DNA from 4 places in the Exiguobacterium sp. s7 genome. Region 4 is predicted to be linked to each of the others. Evidence: riboswitches for the same ligand, from Rfam matches in the RefSeq annotation. Region 4 holds a riboswitch; each other region holds the start of a gene.
The links. Region 4 has a riboswitch for S-adenosylmethionine ahead of KNP79_RS06165 (Na+/H+ antiporter NhaC family protein). Riboswitches for the same ligand answer to the same signal wherever they lie in the genome.

Region 1: it holds a riboswitch for S-adenosylmethionine, as region 4 does, so the genes downstream of both, KNP79_RS02740 (methionine ABC transporter ATP-binding protein) here and KNP79_RS06165 (Na+/H+ antiporter NhaC family protein) in region 4, are expected to answer to the same signal.
Region 2: it holds a riboswitch for S-adenosylmethionine, as region 4 does, so the genes downstream of both, metK (methionine adenosyltransferase) here and KNP79_RS06165 (Na+/H+ antiporter NhaC family protein) in region 4, are expected to answer to the same signal.
Region 3: it holds a riboswitch for S-adenosylmethionine, as region 4 does, so the genes downstream of both, KNP79_RS11520 (MetQ/NlpA family ABC transporter substrate-binding protein) here and KNP79_RS06165 (Na+/H+ antiporter NhaC family protein) in region 4, are expected to answer to the same signal.

Annotation. Positions count from the first base shown of each region.
Region 1 covers NZ_JACSLO010000002.1:27,133-31,476, forward strand. Annotated here, with positions in the region: gene KNP79_RS02720 (arsenate reductase family protein) at 1-332, shown strand, start outside; gene gcvH (glycine cleavage system protein GcvH) at 372-755, shown strand; gene KNP79_RS02730 (PTS sugar transporter subunit IIC) at 798-1,814, opposite strand; gene KNP79_RS02735 (thioredoxin family protein) at 2,038-2,295, shown strand; SAM riboswitch class I at 2,749-2,854, shown strand; gene KNP79_RS02740 (methionine ABC transporter ATP-binding protein) at 2,933-3,961, shown strand; gene KNP79_RS02745 (methionine ABC transporter permease) at 3,951-4,344, shown strand, end outside.
Region 2 covers NZ_JACSLO010000002.1:95,871-100,214, forward strand. Annotated here, with positions in the region: gene ytkD (RNA deprotection pyrophosphohydrolase) at 1-145, shown strand, start outside; gene KNP79_RS03070 (alpha/beta hydrolase family protein) at 126-887, shown strand; gene pckA (phosphoenolpyruvate carboxykinase (ATP)) at 917-2,488, opposite strand; SAM riboswitch class I at 2,803-2,922, shown strand; gene metK (methionine adenosyltransferase) at 3,053-4,261, shown strand; gene KNP79_RS03085 (hypothetical protein) at 4,304-4,344, opposite strand, start outside.
Region 3 covers NZ_JACSLO010000009.1:26,457-30,800, forward strand. Annotated here, with positions in the region: gene KNP79_RS11510 (aminotransferase class I/II-fold pyridoxal phosphate-dependent enzyme) at 1-1,103, shown strand, start outside; gene KNP79_RS11515 (iron-containing alcohol dehydrogenase) at 1,100-2,116, shown strand; SAM riboswitch class I at 2,157-2,260, shown strand; gene KNP79_RS11520 (MetQ/NlpA family ABC transporter substrate-binding protein) at 2,334-3,155, shown strand; gene KNP79_RS11525 (methionine ABC transporter ATP-binding protein) at 3,165-4,199, shown strand; gene KNP79_RS11530 (methionine ABC transporter permease) at 4,234-4,344, shown strand, end outside.
Region 4 covers NZ_JACSLO010000003.1:212,374-216,717, reverse strand. Annotated here, with positions in the region: gene KNP79_RS06170 (GGDEF domain-containing protein) at 1-957, shown strand, start outside; SAM riboswitch class I at 1,054-1,149, shown strand; gene KNP79_RS06165 (Na+/H+ antiporter NhaC family protein) at 1,202-2,503, shown strand; gene KNP79_RS06160 (TVP38/TMEM64 family protein) at 2,525-3,175, opposite strand; gene trhO (oxygen-dependent tRNA uridine(34) hydroxylase TrhO) at 3,398-4,339, shown strand.

The DNA.
Region 1 (4,344 bases), on a different contig from region 4:
GTACGTGTAAAAAAGCAGAGAAGTGGTTGAAAGAGAACGACGTCGAGTATACATACGTCCATATCGTCGAGGCGACACCGTCGAAAGATGAACTGGCCGAACTATGGAAACAGTCGGGTCTCCCGCTCAAAAAATTCTTCAATACGAGCGGCCAAGTATATCGAAACGAAGGCATCAAAGATCAACTGCCAAATTTATCAGAAGACGAACAACTCGAGCTTCTCGCGAGCAATGGTATGCTTTTAAAGCGTCCAATCGTGACAGATGGTCAAAAATCAACTGTCGGATTTTCAGAAAAGTCGTTTACAGACGTTTGGGGCGAAGTGCTATAATACTCGTGTGAGTCTAATTCATTTGAGGGGGAAGTTAAGATGAGCAAAGTACCTGCCAATCTACGTTATTCAAAAGAGCACGAATGGGTTGAAGTGAACGGAAGCGTGGCCCGCATCGGGATCACGGATTTCGCACAAAGCGAACTAGGGGATATCGTCTTTGTCGAACTTCCTGAAGTCGGCGGCACGATTTTACTCGATGAGCCGTTCGGTTCGGTCGAGTCGGTCAAAACCGTATCAGAGTTGTACGCTCCAATCTCTGGAAAAATCACAGCGGTGAACGAATCACTCGCCGATTCACCAGAACTCGTCAACGAGGCACCGTTCGAAGGCGCTTGGATGATCGAAGTCGAGTTGAACGATGCGTCAGACGTCGACAAACTCATGTCAGCCGAAGAATACGAAGCGATGATTCAAGGCTAAACAAAACCCGGTTTCTCTTCACGAGAAGCCGGGCTTTTTTGTTCATTCGAAATCGAGGCGGTAATGATCAGGCTGGATGAGCGACGTCCGGTTGAACAGGCGGTAGAAGATGATTCCGAGCGTTATCGGGATGAGTCCGAACAAGACGATGACGAGCATGACGTTCCAGAGCGCGAACCCTCCCGGCATCAAATGCAAGGCGTTGATTGGCCCGATGAGGCCGGAGACGCCGAAACCGGCACTGATCGGCGTGCCTTCGATCCGAAGGATGCCTGCGAGCGCTCCGAGGATGGCCGCATTGGCGAGTACGGGCAACATCATGATCGGACGACGGACGAAGTTCGCCATTTGAATCTTCGGTGACCCGAGGAAGTGGGCGATCGACGTTCCCGTCGCGTTCATCTGCCAGCCGGCGATGGCGAGACCGAAGCCGGCGGCGACGACCCCTAAGTTGGCGGCCCCGGCCGCGACACCAGACAGACTGATCGCTGTGGCGATGCCGACCGTCGAGATTGGCGAGACGATGATGAGCGAGAACGCCATCGCGATCAACATACCCATCACAATCGGCTGCAGTTCCGTCATCGTCATAATGATCGTCCCGACGTATGTGGTGATTTGTGAGATGTAAGTGAGCAGGAACGCCCCGATTCCTCCGGCGACGACGATGACCGTCATCGGTAAGACGAGTACCGTGTATGTCTTCAAGCGTGGCGACAACTGCATGACGAGGAACGTCGCGAGAGCGGCCGTCACACCGGCCGTGATGACGTCACCGATTCCAGCCATGAGGAACGCCCCTTCTTCGATGCGGATGGCGCCGCTCCCGACTTGGGTCGCGATGCCGATCGTGCCGGCCTCGAGTGCCGAGCGTCCGAACTGCATGGCGACGGCGACACCGATGATGACCGGTAAGAGACGCATCGCGATTGTCGTCGCATCTAAGATGAACTGCAGTGACGGAACATAAGGTAAGATGGCTTTCGTTAATTCACCGAGCAAGGCGCTCGGGATGAGGGCGATGAGGATGGCAAGACTGAGGCCGTTCAAGACGTTCATCAAAAACTGTTTTCTGGTAAGCTTCTCTTCCGTCATTGGGGATTCACCTGTCCTTTTCTACTGGTATGCTGTTATGTACAAAAGCAATAAAGTTAATGACCATACTATGCCTCTTTCTAGCAAGCGTCAATATAAAATGTTGAAATGTTCAGAATTTTCCATTTGAGCACAACTTTTGAACCGACCGGTCCGGATTCATATACTTAGAGGAGAGGTGAGAACAATGATTACTGACGGATTCTTATATATATACGCCCCGATGTGCGGTACATGCGCCGTGGCCGAGCGGATGCTCTCGGTCGTCGAGGCCGTCGACCCCGAACTCCAGATTGAAAAGCGCGATGCCAACTTTATCCCGAACGAGCTCGAGGTGTATCAAGTCATGAGCGTCCCGGCGCTATTGAAGCTGGAAAATGGCCAAGTTCGCGATCGTTTGTATGCGTTTCAAAACGTCCAGCACGTCCTATCTTTCGTCAAATGAGATAGGATGATTAGAATAATCTGAAAATTTTAAATAATCAGTTGACACAGAAAGTTCACGAATGATATATTCATTACAACATCTTACTTGAACACAACATAGGTCGAGATTTTCCCGTCAGCAAGACGTTTTCGAACAACCGTTGCATGAGCTTACGCGATTTCAGGTGGACCTTCCCTTCGATTGTCCCCCAAAAAAATCAAGCGTCGGGGCACCGGTCGCGTAATTGCATGGTCCGTTCGAAGACCGAGTGATGATCGGGTAAAAATCCCCCATATAAGGATGAATGCTCTGATCGGGCAAAAGAGGTTCATCTATGGGTTGTCCTTCAGTGACTCAAGTTGCTACGTTCTGTGTCATCCTCGGATGGCACCTTTTTTAATTTGTCTGAAAAAAATAGTTTGACATGAAAATAATGTGTCGCTATGATAAAGCTAATCAAATACGCAACCACTCTTATCAAGAGAGGCTGAGGGACTGGCCCTATGACGCCCAGCAACCGCGGAGCAATCCGAAATGGTGCTAATTCCAGCAAGGTGTAAACCTTGGAAGATGAGAGCAATCGTTGTCCGTACCGATAAAGTACGCACGTTTGCTCAAACGTGCGTACTTTTTTTGTTGTCAGGAGGGAAATGGATTGATTCAACTACGCAATGTGGCCAAATGGTTCGATACGAAAAACGGTCGGGTCCAGGCGGTCGATGATGTGTCGCTTACCATCGAAAGCGGCGAAATTTTTGGAATAATCGGATATTCAGGGGCGGGGAAGTCGACGCTCATCCGCTTGCTCAACCGACTCGAGGCACCGTCTAGCGGTGAAATCGTGGTCGCCGGCAGCGAGCTGACGAAGCTCACGCCTAAGGAACTACGCGGGGTACGTAAAAACGTCTCGATGGTGTTCCAACACTTCAACCTATTATGGTCGCGCACGGTCGCTGAGAACATCAGCTTCCCGCTCGAGCTCATCGGGGTACCGGCCAGCGAACGCAAACGCCGCGTCCAAGAACTTGTCGAACTCGTCGGCTTAGGCGGACGGGAAGACAGCTATCCGTCGCAACTATCGGGCGGTCAAAAGCAGCGAGTCGGGATAGCCCGTGCGCTCGCTACGAATCCAGAAGTGCTCCTCTGCGATGAAGCGACGAGCGCACTCGACCCGAAGACGACCGATTCGATTCTCGAACTGCTCGTCAGCATCAATAAAAAGCTCGGATTGACGATCGTCCTCATCACCCATGAGATGCACGTCATCCAAAAGATTTGCCACCGCGTCGCCGTCATGGAGGCCGGGAAGGTCGTCGAGACCGGACAAGTCGCCGAGGTGTTCCAACATCCGGAACAGCCGATCACGAAAGAGTTCGTCAAACAGATCGGCGCGGTCGAAGACATGTCGCTCACGTTCGAGCACTTGAAAGCGCGTTATCCGAGCGGTCAAATCGTCAAGCTCAAATTCTTGAACGAGACGGCCGAGCAACCGATTCTGTCAGAAGTGTTGAAGCAACATGACATCGGCTTCAACATCATCGGCGGGAACGTGACGCAGTCACAAGTCGGTGCCCTCGGGACATTATTCATCCAATTGATCGGAGAGCCGGCTGAAGTCGAGCGGGCCATCGCCTCAATCCGGTCGCAGGCAGTGGAAGTGGAGGTAGAAAGCGATGTTTCCTAATGTAGATTGGCAAGTCATGCTCGAGCAAACGTGGGAGACGCTCTATATGACGCTCGTCGCCGGAGCCGCGACGTTCGTCATCGGTCTCGCCCTCGGGATGCTCTTATACGTCACGAACGAACCGCTCATGATGAAAAACCGTCCGATTTACACGGTCATCAGCGCAATCGTCAACGTGTTCCGGTCGATCCCGTTCATCATTTTGATCATCTTGCTCATCCCGTTCACGTTACTCGTCGTCGGGACGATGCTCGGATCGACGGCAGCGTTGCCGGCGCTCATCATCGGTGCGGCTCCGTTCTATGCGCGGATGGTCGAGCTCGCCCTTCGTGAAGTCGACCGCGGCGTCATCGAGGCGGCTGAATCGATGGGTGCGACAAAAT
Region 2 (4,344 bases), on a different contig from region 4:
TCCGGCCGTTGACGAGACCGACGGCGCGGTTCTCATGAAGGAACTGCCAACGAATCTGCTCCGGAACAACCGGTACAGTTTCATGATGAAAGACCGGGTGCTCCCGGAAACGATGAAGGTGCTCCATGAAAAACGAATGGTTTGACCGGATCGAGGTCCTCCCTCCATATGCCGGTTATGCGGTCCACCGTGGCTGGTACGCTACGCGCGATGGTGAGGATGTCGTCGCCTATACGATCACGCCGACGCGACCGAACGGGCACGTCCTGTTTTATTTGCGCGGCGGAACAGGACGCATCGGGGACGTGCGCTTGCCTCGGTTGATGCAGTTCGCGGCCAAAGGCTTCCACGTCGTGGCGCCTGTTTATCGGGGTAACCATGGGGGGAGCGGGAAAGAGGACTTCGGCGGGGCCGATTTAGAGGATGTCTTGTCCCTCTATGATCGCGTCCATCGAACGGACACGCTCATTCATGCCCTTGGCTTCTCGCGCGGGGGCATGATGGCGTTGTCGCTCGCCGCGGAGCGGCCGCTCACGTCTGTGACGTCATGGGCGGGTGTCACCAATTTGGAATGGACGTACGAAGAGCAACGCTCGATGCGGAAAATGCTCCGCCGTATGACCGGGGGTGACCCGGAAGCGGCTCGTGAGGCGTATGTGGAGCGTTCACCCCTCTACAAGGACTGGGAGGCCCCGACGTTATTGATTCACGGGACAGACGACGAGCAAGTGCGGCTCCGCCATGCGACAGCCGTGGCCGAACGGATGGGGGAGCGGGCCGAACTTTGGATCGTCCCGTTCGCTCATCAACTCCCGTTTTGGGAAAAGTGGAAGACGACCGATGAGGCGATGGACTGGATGTTAGCCGTCGCACCAAAAAATGACTAGCGCCTAAATCAGGCGCTAGTCATTTTTTATTACACGATGATTGGGCCGGCTGCGACGACCGCCTCACTCGCTTTCGTGAATCGTTTGAAGTTGTCTTGGAACTTACGGGCGAGCGCTGCCGCCTCGGCGTCGTAGCGGGCCCCGTCTTTCCATGTGCCCCGTGGGTTGAGCACGTCGTCTGGCACCCCGTCGATGTGGCGTGGAATCTCGACGTTGAAGATGTCATGGCGCGTCGTCTCGACGTCACGGAGTTTCCCGTTGACGGCCGCGTTCACCATCGCCCGTGTATAGGCGAGCTTCATCCGCGATCCTTCGCCGTATGCGCCGCCGGTCCAACCGGTATTGACGAGATAGACGTCGACGTCATGTTTCTCGATCAACGTGCCGAGCATGTCGGCGTAGCGTTCCGGTGCGAGCGGCAAGAACGGTGACCCGAAACATGTCGAGAAGGTCGCCTGCGGCTCCGTCACGCCGCGCTCCGTGCCGGCTAGCTTCGACGTATAGCCTGACAAGAAGTGATACATCGCCTGCTCCTTCGTCAATTTGCTGATTGGAGGCAGGACGCCGTACGCGTCGGCCGTCAAGAAGACGATCGTGTTCGGATGCCCGGCTCGTGACGGAAGCATCGCGTTATCGATAAATTGAATCGGGTAGGCGGCCCGTGTGTTCTCAGTGAGTGAGATGTTCTTGTAGTCTGGTGCCCGTTCCTCGTCCAAGACGACGTTCTCAATCAACGAGCCAAATCGAATGGCATCGTAGATTTGAGGTTCGTTCTCACGCGACAAGTTGATCGTCTTCGCGTAGCAACCGCCTTCAATGTTGAAGACGCCGTCAGGAGACCAACCATGCTCGTCGTCCCCGATTAAATGACGTTCTGTGTCGGCCGATAGCGTCGTCTTTCCGGTACCCGATAGCCCGAAGAAGAGAGCCGTCTCGCCGGCGTCCGATACGTTCGCCGAGCAATGCATCGACAAGACGTGCTGTTCCGGTAACAGGAAGTTCATGACTGAGAAAATCGATTTTTTAATTTCGCCGCCGTATTCTGTTCCCCCGATCAGAATGGTCCGTTTGGCGAATGAGACGAGAATGAACGTTTCGGAGTTCGTCCCGTCGACTTCCGGATCGGCCTTATAGCTCGGTGCATAGATGACCGTGAACGGATCAAAGGCACCTCGTGTCGGCCATTCGCGCAAGAACAACTGTTTCGCGAACAAGTTGTGCCACGCGTATTCTGTGATGGCCCGCACTGGAAGCGTATAATGCTCGTCAGCCCCGGCAGACGCCTCGAGATAGTAGAGCTTGTCTTTCGTCTCGAGATGCGTGAGCACTTTATCGAGCAGTGCCGTGAACTTCTCTTCTGCGATCGGTTGGTTGACCGGACCCCAGTCTACTAAATGATTGCTGACTTCATCTTGCACGACGAATTTGTCTTTCGGTGACCGTCCTGTGAATTTACCTGTACTGACCGATAAAGCCCCGTCTTTCGTCAGTACGCCTTCCCCGTTGCGAATGGCTTCTTCCACCAATTCTGGAACCGTTAAGTTCCGCATCATGTCGGCACCTTTAATTAATTCTTCGATTTTCAGGAGCGTTGTCGCCATCCTGAATCCCACCTTTCCCCTAAATAGATGTGGATGAAATCCGCATACTTCCGCGTTTTATTAGTATGACGTTTTTATTATATGTGACATACTAATCAAAAACAAGCCTTTTTTATCCTTTAAAGTAAGCGCTTTCTTACACTGTCATTCTAACATATTCTGTACCAGGTCATAGTACAAAATCGAAAACCGACAAAAAAATGTTTGATATTTCACAAACATAACTATTGCGAGTTCGTGAAAAGTTTTACGAATTCAGTCGATACGCTTGACAGAACGGGGTGTCATTTATATGATGGTCTTCGTAACGGATACTCTTATTCTGAGCGGTGGAGGGAACAAGGCCCTACGAAGCCCAGCAACCGTCCGATTTGTCATTGTTATTCGGAAAAGGTGCTATCCTGAAGCGAAGCGCAAGCTTCGAACGATAAGAGGGTAAGGAAGAACGATTCAACCTTTCCCATTGAACATGGCGAAAGGTTTTTTTCATTACCGTCCCAAAGCAACGCGTAAGGGGAACGAGTACCGTCCACACATCACCCTTATTATAGGAGGTTTTTCGAAATGGCAAACTTGAACCGTCGACTTTTCACTTCGGAGTCCGTCACGGAAGGACATCCGGATAAAATTTGTGACCAAATCTCAGATGCGATTTTGGATGCGATTTTAGCTGAAGATCCAAACGCCCGCGTTGCGGCTGAGACATCTGTCACGACAGGTCTCGTGCTCGTAGCAGGTGAGATCACAACATCAACTTACGTGGATATCCCGAAAGTTGTTCGTGAAACAGTTCGTGAGATCGGCTACACACGTGCAAAATATGGTTTTGATGCAGAGACTTGTGCTGTCCTCACATCGATTGATGAGCAATCGGTAGACATCGCCCAAGGTGTCGACCAAGCGCTTGAAGCTCGTGAAGGACAAATGACTGAAGAAGAAATCGATGCGATCGGCGCTGGTGACCAAGGTCTCATGTTCGGTTACGCAACAAAAGAGACACCAGAACTCATGCCGCTCCCGATTTCACTCGCACACAAATTGTCACGTCGTTTGGCAGAAGTTCGTAAGAACGGCACGCTCGCTTACCTTCGTCCTGATGGTAAGACACAAGTGACGGTCGAATACGACGAAGCGAACAACCCAGTTCGCATCGACACAATCGTTATCTCGACGCAACACGCCGAAGACATCACACTCGAACAAATCCAAGCTGATTTGAAAGAGCACGTCATCGACGCGGTCATCCCGTCTGAACTCATCGACGCGGATACAAAATACTTCATCAACCCGACTGGCCGTTTCGTCATCGGTGGACCACAAGGGGATGCAGGCCTCACAGGACGTAAGATCATCGTCGATACGTACGGTGGTTACGCTCGCCACGGCGGCGGCGCGTTCTCAGGTAAAGATCCAACCAAAGTTGACCGTTCAGCGGCGTACGCGGCTCGTTACGTAGCGAAAAACCTCGTTGCAGCGGGACTTGCTGACAAAGCAGAAGTTCAACTTGCATACGCGATCGGCGTTGCCCACCCGGTATCGATCGCAGTCGACACGTTCGGCACAGGCAAATTGAGCGAGACTGAGCTCGTCGAACTCATTCGCGAGAACTTCGACCTCCGTCCGGCCGGCATCATCAAGATGCTCGACCTTCGCCGTCCAATCTACAAGCAGACAGCAGCTTACGGCCACTTCGGTCGTACAGACGTTGAACTCCCATGGGAGCAAACGGATAAAGCGGCAGTGCTTGAAGAAGGCGCGAAACGCTTCGCATAAGACAGTAAAAACGACCTTTCTCAGTGAAAGGTCGTTTTTTTGTTAGGCTTGTGTTTTGTTGTCATTCGATGATTCGTTATTGC
Region 3 (4,344 bases), on a different contig from region 4:
CAGCACTTGAACAGGCCGGTCGCGATATCATCCGACTCGGTCAAGGGACGCCGGATTTGCCGACGCCCGCCCCAATCTGCGACGCACTTCAGACGGCGCTCCTTGATGCCTCGACCCATCAATACGGTCCGTTCCGCGGTCAGGCCCGTCTGAAGCAAGCGGTGGCGACGTTTTACTTGAATGAGTACGGCGTCGAAGTCGATCCCGAGACGGAAGTCGCGATCCTCATCGGTTCCAAGTCCGGACTCATCACGTTGCCGCAATGTGTGCTCGAGCCAGGGGACGGGATCTTGCTGCCGAACCCGGGCTATCCCGACTACATCTCCGGGGCACGACTCGCCGGTGCCGTCGTCCGTGATCTCATCTTACGCGAGGAGCACGGTTTCCTCCCTGACTATGAGACGCTCGATACGGAAGGGGCGAAACTCATGTATTTGAACTATCCGAGCAATCCGACGGGGGCCGTCGCCACACCAGCCTTCTTTGATGACACCGTTCGGTTCGCCCAGGAGCGGGACTTGATGGTCGTCCATGACTTCGCGTATGGCAGCATCGGGTTTGATGGACACGTCCCGCCGAGCTTCCTGCAGGCGAAAGGGGCGAAAGAAGTCGGGATCGAGGTATATACGATGTCGAAGGCGTTCAACATGTCCGGTTGGCGCGTCGCCTTTGCCATCGGGAACGCGGACATCATCGAGGCGATCAATACGTATCAGGACCACGTCCACGTCAGCGTGTTCTCGGCCATCCAGGCGGCGGCTGTCGCCGCGCTCGAGGCCCCACGCTCCATCCGGGACGATTTGGCCCGACTCTATGAGGCACGGCGTGATCGCCTGATCGATGGGTTGAACCGGGCCGGTTGGGCCGTCGAGCCGCCGGAGGGTTCGTTCTTCGTCTGGGCGAAAGTGCCCGAGGGCGATGCCAAATCGTTCTCGCGTAAGTTATTGTACGAGGCAGGAGTCGCCGTCACACCGGGCTATTTCTTCGGTTCAGAAGGGAACGGATACGTCCGCTTCGGCCTCGTCTCGCCCGAGCCGAAAATCGATGAGGCCGTCGAACGAATCGAGCGGTTGTTTGCCGCCTATGAGGAGGTGCGGGCATGATTCGTCAGGCCGTCCTTGAATATGACCACGCCGATGACGCGCTCGACCGTCTTGATGACTTAGTCGACGGCCGACGTGCCCACGTCCTGCGCGGTCAGAACGGGTACGAAGTCGTGCGGGCCGTCCATCCATCCATCACGGACTATCCGGCCACGACGTTCCGTGGGGAGTGTACGGACAAGGAAGTCGAACGGCTGATTTTTGAAGACGTCGATGTCCTCATCGCCATCGGGGGCGGGAAGCTCGTCGACACGGCCAAACTCGTCGCCTATCAACAGAACGTGCCGCTCATCATCGTCCCGACACTCGCCTCGAACTGTGCGGCGTTCACGCCTCTCAGCGTCGTCTATCGGGAGGACGGGAGCTACGACCGCTACGACATGTTCCGCGTCGTCATCGAACGGGTCATCGTTGACTCGCGGGTCATCTCGCGCTCTCCATATGAATATTTCCGAGCCGGTGTCATCGACACGGTCGCGAAGTTTTACGAGGCCCGTTACTTGAGCGGTGACAGCTCGGTCGACGCGGGCGTCAACACCGGGCTCGTCTTGGCCCAGCAGTGCGGGCGTCTCGTCGAACTTGATTTGAGCGAGCACGCTTTTGAGTCGTATAGTGATGACGTCCGCTTCGCGGTCGATCACGTGCTCGCCATCGGAGGTGCCGTCGGAGGATTTGGTGACGCCGGGACACGGGTCGCCGTGGGCCATGCGGTCCATAACGCTCTCAGTCGCTTCGAGTCGACGCACCGTTTCTTACACGGGGACAAGGTGGGCTTCGGCTTGATCGTCCAAGAGCGGTTGCGGTGCTCGGCCGATACCGCGTATTTGGAGGCTTGGCTAAGCAAGTTCGGTGCCCCGACGACGCTCGAGACGCTCGGGGTCGGGTCGAGCGAGATCCCGGTATTGGTCGACTCCGTCATGACGGAGACCGAGCTGCAACAGTTGCCAAAGCCGCTCGATAAAGACTTTCTGAAAATAACATTTGAAAATTTGCAATTTTCTATTTACAAATAAAAGAATTGAAAGTAAGATGATAACAATTAAATAGACCGATTGCTTATCAAGAGTGGTGGAGGGACTGGCCCTATGAAACCCGGCAACCAGATCATTATGATCATGGTGCTAATTCCAACAGACGGAACGTCTGGGAGATGAGCGTGTCCGACTTTGTCTTGTCGTGCCCGCCACTCTTCATGAGTAGCGGGCTTTCATTTTGGAGGAGGAAAAACAGATGAACATCAAACAGAAAACAGCACTCGTAGGAACTTCACTACTCGCCGCTATCGCACTCTCGGCGTGCGGTCAATCGGACGCGAGCGAATCGCTCAGCACGGAGTCGCTCACGATCGGCGTCACGGGGGGTCCACACCAACAAATCGCCGAAAAAGTGCAAGAACTCGCGGCCGAGGACGGCCTCGAGCTCGACATCAAAGTGTTCAACGACTATAACACCCCGAACACGGCGCTCGCCGAGGGCAGTCTCGACGTGAACAGTTATCAGACGCTCTCATTCCTTGAACTGCAAAAGTCCGACAAAGGCTATAAGATCGACGACGTGTTCAAGACCGTCGCGTTCCCGATGGGTCTTTACTCGGAAAAGTTGACCGACATTGAGGACTTGAAAGAAGGCGACAAGGTCGCCGTCCCGAACGACCCGGCGAACGAGCTGCGCGCACTCCGTCTGTATGAGACAGCGGGCCTCATCACGCTGAAGGAAGGCTTGACGGACAAGGCGACGAAACGCGACATCGCCGAGAACCCGCTCAACCTCGAATTCATCGAGCTCGAGGCGTCTCAGCTCCCGACCCAGCTCCCGGAAGTCGCACTCGCGGCCATCAACACGAACTTCGCGATGGGTGCCGGCCTGTCAATCAACGAGGACGCCTTGTTCCACGAAGACACGGTCGACAACCCGTATCCGAACTACGTCGTCGTCCGTACCGACAACAAGGATGACGAGGTCGTCGCGACGCTCAAGTCGTACTATCACTCGGACGAGGTCCGGACGTTCATCGAAGAGACGTTCGACGGCTCGATCGTCCCGGCGTTTTAAGGAGGGCCTATGATCGCACTTAAAGGAATCACGAAGACGTTCACGGTAAATAAAGGTGCTGTCACCGCACTCGACGACGTCTCGCTCACGATCGAGAAAGGCGAGATCTTCGGCATCATCGGCCGAAGCGGGGCCGGCAAGAGCACGCTCATCCGCATGATCAATCTGCTCGAACGCCCGACGTCGGGCCAGGTCGAGATCGAAGGGCAGGACATCACGAAGCTCGACAAACGTGGGCTCTCAAAACTCCGCCATCGAATCGGAATGATCTTCCAACACTACAACCTGCTCAAGACGGCGACCGTCGAAGAGAACGTCGCCATCCCGCTCCGGCTTGAAGGTCTCGACAAGGCAACGATCCGTGCTCGCGTCGACAAATACCTCGACATCGTCGGCTTGACGGACCATCGGAAACATTATCCCGAGCAACTCTCGGGCGGACAGAAGCAACGTGTCGCCATCGCCCGGGCCCTCGCGCATGAGCCGGACATCCTGCTCAGCGACGAGGCGACGAGCGCGCTCGACCCGGAGACGACCGAGTCGATCCTCGACCTCTTGCTCGACATCAACCGCGAGCTCGGACTGACGATCTTTTTGATCACGCACGAGATGGAAGTCATCGAGCGCATCTGTGACCGGGTCGCGGTCATCGAGGCCGGCCGAATCATCGAGGAAGGGGACGTGCTCGACGTGTTCTCGGACCCGCAGCATGCGACGACACGCAAGTTCTTGAAGACGAACCTCGATGTCCCGAAAGAGGTTGTCGAAGAGTTGAGCACGCACGGGATGCTCGTCAACTTGTCGTTCATCGGTCATCAGAGTGAACAGGCCGTGCTCGCCCAGTTGACGAAACGGTTCGGCTTGCTCCCGAATATCATCGGGGGCGGCATCAAAAAGCTAAAAGGCGGTCTCGTCGGCAATCTGCTCGTCCATTTGGACGGGGATGAGGCCCAGACCGACCAAGCCGTCCGCTTCTTAGAGGCGAGCGGTGTGAAAGTGAAAGAGGTGACGAACCGTGCTTCAGTTTTGGGAAAATTGGGGTGACTTGATTTGGACGGGGACGATCCAGACGCTCACGATGACCGGCATCGCGCTCGTCATCTCGACGTTGATCGGACTGCCGCTCGGGACGCTTCTCGTCTTGACGCGACCGAACGGCCGGCTCGCCAATCGTTATTTCTACGGGGCG
Region 4 (4,344 bases):
GAGGCAAAAGAAGCCGTGTCGTTATCGCAGAGCGAGGCGCAAGCCATCGAAGTGTTTCTCAGTCAATGTGAGCGGCTCAATCACTATGACGAAGGGTTCGTCGAGTTTAAACTGTTCGACCGTACCCTGTACTTTGATTTGAAGACGCGTCAGCCGATTGACCGTCACATCGTGTTCGATTTGCTCGATCACGCTTATCCGAACGAAGCCTCGGTCGAATATGAGATGCGCTTCGAATGGGACGCACCACTGTCGAACGAATTTGACGACGACTATCATAGTTTCATCTCGGTTCGGTCCGAGGAGATCGAAGGGATTCGCACGTGGCTCGTCATGACGGGTGAACACGTCTATGGGTATCCCCCGACCATCCAACGTGAAATCGTCAAACTTCTCAAGTCGTTCAACCGGACGATCAGCCGTTGCCATGAGCGCGACCGTCTTTACACGGAAAGTCGGACCGACAGCTTGACGCTGCTCGCGAATGCACGCGCGTTTTACGAATACGGGATTCAACAAATCTCGGACGGTTCGATGTATCCGATTTCGGTCGCGATGCTCGACATCGACTTTTTCAAAAAAATCAACGATGTGCACGGACATCAAGTCGGGGACAGTGTGCTCCAAGAGTTTGGACGGCGGATTCGCCAGGCACTCCGCACCGAAGATTTTGCCGCCCGTTACGGCGGTGAAGAGTTCATCTTGCTATTGAATCGTTGCGATGTCGAACAGGCAATCGAGATCGCCGAACGGATCCGGCAACAAATCGAGAACAAACCGTTCCACGTCGACGGAATCGATATCCCCGTCACCGCTTCGATCGGTGTCGACACGATTCAGGCGTTCGGTGACAAACGCCTCGACGATACGATCCGTAACGCTGACCGGGCCCTCTACGTCGGCGGGAAGTACGCCGGACGCAACCGCGTCGCCCATTACAATTTCTTAACGACCTGACTCACCCCCACGTTCACCGCGTGGGGGTTTGCTATTGACAAGCGGATTTGAAACAGGTACGTTAGGGAACGTGTCTTATAATTAAATATCACAACTTTTTTATCAAGAGAGACTGAGGGACTGGCCCAGTGACGTCTCGGCAGCGGGTAACCTGTGCCAAATCCAGCGAGCAGTCTGCTCGAAAGATGAAAAAAGTGTTTTCTTGTAGAGAGAGCCTTTTTTCAGAAGGCTCTCTTTTTATTTTATGAATGAGGTGAATCGATTGGAACAACCGACAGCTAACAAATGGGCACTATTGCCTTTGCTCGTCTTCCTCGTCTTCTTTATCGGGGCAGGCATCTACTATAACGACTTTTATAAATTCCCGGTCCTGATCGCGGCGTTGATCGCGGTCATCGTCGCGGCGATGATGACGAAAGGCAGCGTCACTCAGACGGTCGAGCGTGTCGCCCAAGGTGCGGGGAACCCCGGCATTTTGATCATGGTCTTCATCTTCTTGCTCGCCGGAGTGTTCTCGAGTGTCGCCGAAGCAATCGGCGCAATCGACGCGACCGTCAATGCGGCGCTGACATTTTTACCGTCCTCGCTTCTACTGAGCGGTTTATTCGTCATCGCGGCTTTCATCTCGATGGCGATGGGAACGTCGACGGGCACGATTGCCGCCCTCGCCCCGATCGCGCTCGGTATCCACGAAGAAAGTGTCGTCAATATCGCCATCGCGGCGGCTGCCGTCGTCGGTGGTGCCATGTTCGGGGACAACTTGTCGTTCATCTCGGACACGACAATCGCTGCCGTCCGGACCCAGCGTACCAATATGCGTGACAAATTCCGAACCAACTTTTGGATTGTCCTCCCGGCCGCCCTTATCACAATCGTCCTCTTATCGGTGTTATCGAGTGGAGAATCGACTGTCGATGCAGCCGCGTTCGAATGGTATAAACTCATTCCATACCTCGCCGTCATCGCTCTCGCCTTGACCGGGTTGAACGTCATTCTCGTTTTGCTTGGCGGGATTGCCTTGACCGGCATCATCGGTTTGATCGATGGGAGTTTGGCTGTCACTTCATACGTCACGGCTATGGCAGACGGGATGATGGGTATGGCCGAGATTTCGCTCTTGACGCTCCTCATGGGCGGACTCGTCGGACTCATCTCGCATAACGGCGGGCTCACTTACTTGCGTGACGCGCTCACGTCGCGGATTCAAAAACGTGCCGGTGCCGAATGGAGCATCGCCGGGCTCGTCAGCGCGACGAACGTTGCGACGGCGAACAACACGATCTCGATTCTCGTGGCCGGTCCGCTCGCCGCCAATATCGCCGACACGTATGACATCGAGCGAAAGAAATCAGCGAGTGTGCTCGACATCTTCTCGTGTGGCGTCCAAGGCCTGTTGCCTTATGGGGCACAGCTGCTCATCGCCGCCGAATTGACGAATACGGCGTCACCAGCGCTCGTCCCGTATATGTTCTATCCATTCCTGCTCTTCATTTGCGGAGGGCTGGCCATCGTCTTTAACTTCCCGCGTTTCAAAAAGCGCGCCTGACCAAAACGACCCTTTGAAGCACTAGCTTCGAAGGGTCGTTTGACGTTTCGTTTCACGTTCACGTTGAAGTTGTTCGTTGCGTTTTTTGAAGGCGCGCCGCTTGAGCAATTCCTCGAGGCCACGGCTGATCGCCCAAAGAACAAACAGTAACAGTCCAAGCATCGATAAGCGGAACGGACTTTGAATAAACTCTTCCCACTGGTCACCAATGACCGAAAAAATCAAGACGACAAGCAGTTTCCCGAACCCCGCCGCCATGATGAATGTCCGAAGCGGCATTTGAATGAGGGCAAGTAAGTATGTGATCAAACTGACCGGGATGAACGGGAGCGAATATAAAAACCCAAGCGAGATCGGGCTCATATGGTTGATGCGTTCCAGCCAATATACCCCTTGTTTATGTTTTTCGAGCCACCGTGTCATCGGTTTACGGAATACGTAACGGACGGCTGTAAAGACAAGAATCGTCCCTAGTAAACTACCGACCCAAGACAATAACGTCCCGAGCAAGAACCCATACGTGGCCGCGTTCGCCGAAATGATGAGGACGAGCGGAAGAAATGGAAAGATCGCCTCAAGGAACGGCGCCCCTAGTCCTGCCCATGGGCCTCCCGGAAGCTCTTGCAGCCATTCAATCAGTTGGATAATCCATTGTTGGAGTGATGTGAGCATATCAGTTTCCACCTTCGACTTTCATTAATACCTTTTACCCGATTTCGCTCAGGAAGACGCATCCCCCTGCACGCCAGTAAAAAAAATAAAAAGTATTTGCGAAATTTCGCTGTGATATCTATCATATAATATGGACTTGTGGTTGCAGGCAAGTCCGCTCGTCGAACGACACAACCCAACGTTCGTTTTCCTGCAAAAAACTGAACACAGGGGAGTAATAACATGGAAACAAAACCAATGCGGGTCTTGCTGTACTATAAGTACGTCAACATCGAAGACCCAGAAACGCTCACACAAGAGCACCTCAAGTATTGTAAGGACCTTGGCATCAAAGGACGGATCTTGATTTCTTCCGAAGGAATCAACGGAACGTGCTCTGGGACTTGGGAACAGACCGAGCAATACATGAACGACTTGAAAGCGAACCCGCTTTTCAGCGATATCGAGTTCAAAATCGATGAAGTCGAAGAGCATGCGTTCAAAAAAATCTTTGTCCGTCATAAGAAAGAGCTTGTGACGTGGCGCTTTGATGGTGAGTTCGACGTTCCTAAACAGCACGGTGCGTACCTCGAACCGGCAGAATGGAAAGAGATGATGAATCGCGACGATGTCGTCATCCTCGATGTTCGTAACAACTACGAGTACGATCTTGGTCACTTTAAAAATGCGATCAAAATCGACGTAGAGGCTTCTCGTTACATGCCAGATTGGCTCGAAGAGAACAAGGACCTCTACGAAGGGAAAACCTTACTCACGTACTGTACCGGAGGCGTCCGTTGCGAGAAATTTACCGCATATATGCGTGACCAAGGTCACGACAACATTTTCCACCTAAAAGGCGGCGTCGCCATGTACGGCAAAGACGACGCCACGAAAGGCGAAAATTGGGAAGGCGAGCTCTACGTCTTTGACGAGCGCATCAACGTCCCAGTCAACACGGTCAATCCGTCGGTTGTTTCCGAGTGCATGCACTGTGGGACGAAGACGGTCCGTTACGTTAATTGTGCCAACCCGGTGTGTAATGCTCAACACTTCTGTTGTGAAGAGTGTGAACCGAAACAAATGCGTTCATGCTCGAAAGAGTGCCAGGAGCATCCACGTAACCGCTATATCATCGAGAATATCGCGGACAAACTTCAGGAGACTGAAGGCGTCGTCGGGTAACAAAA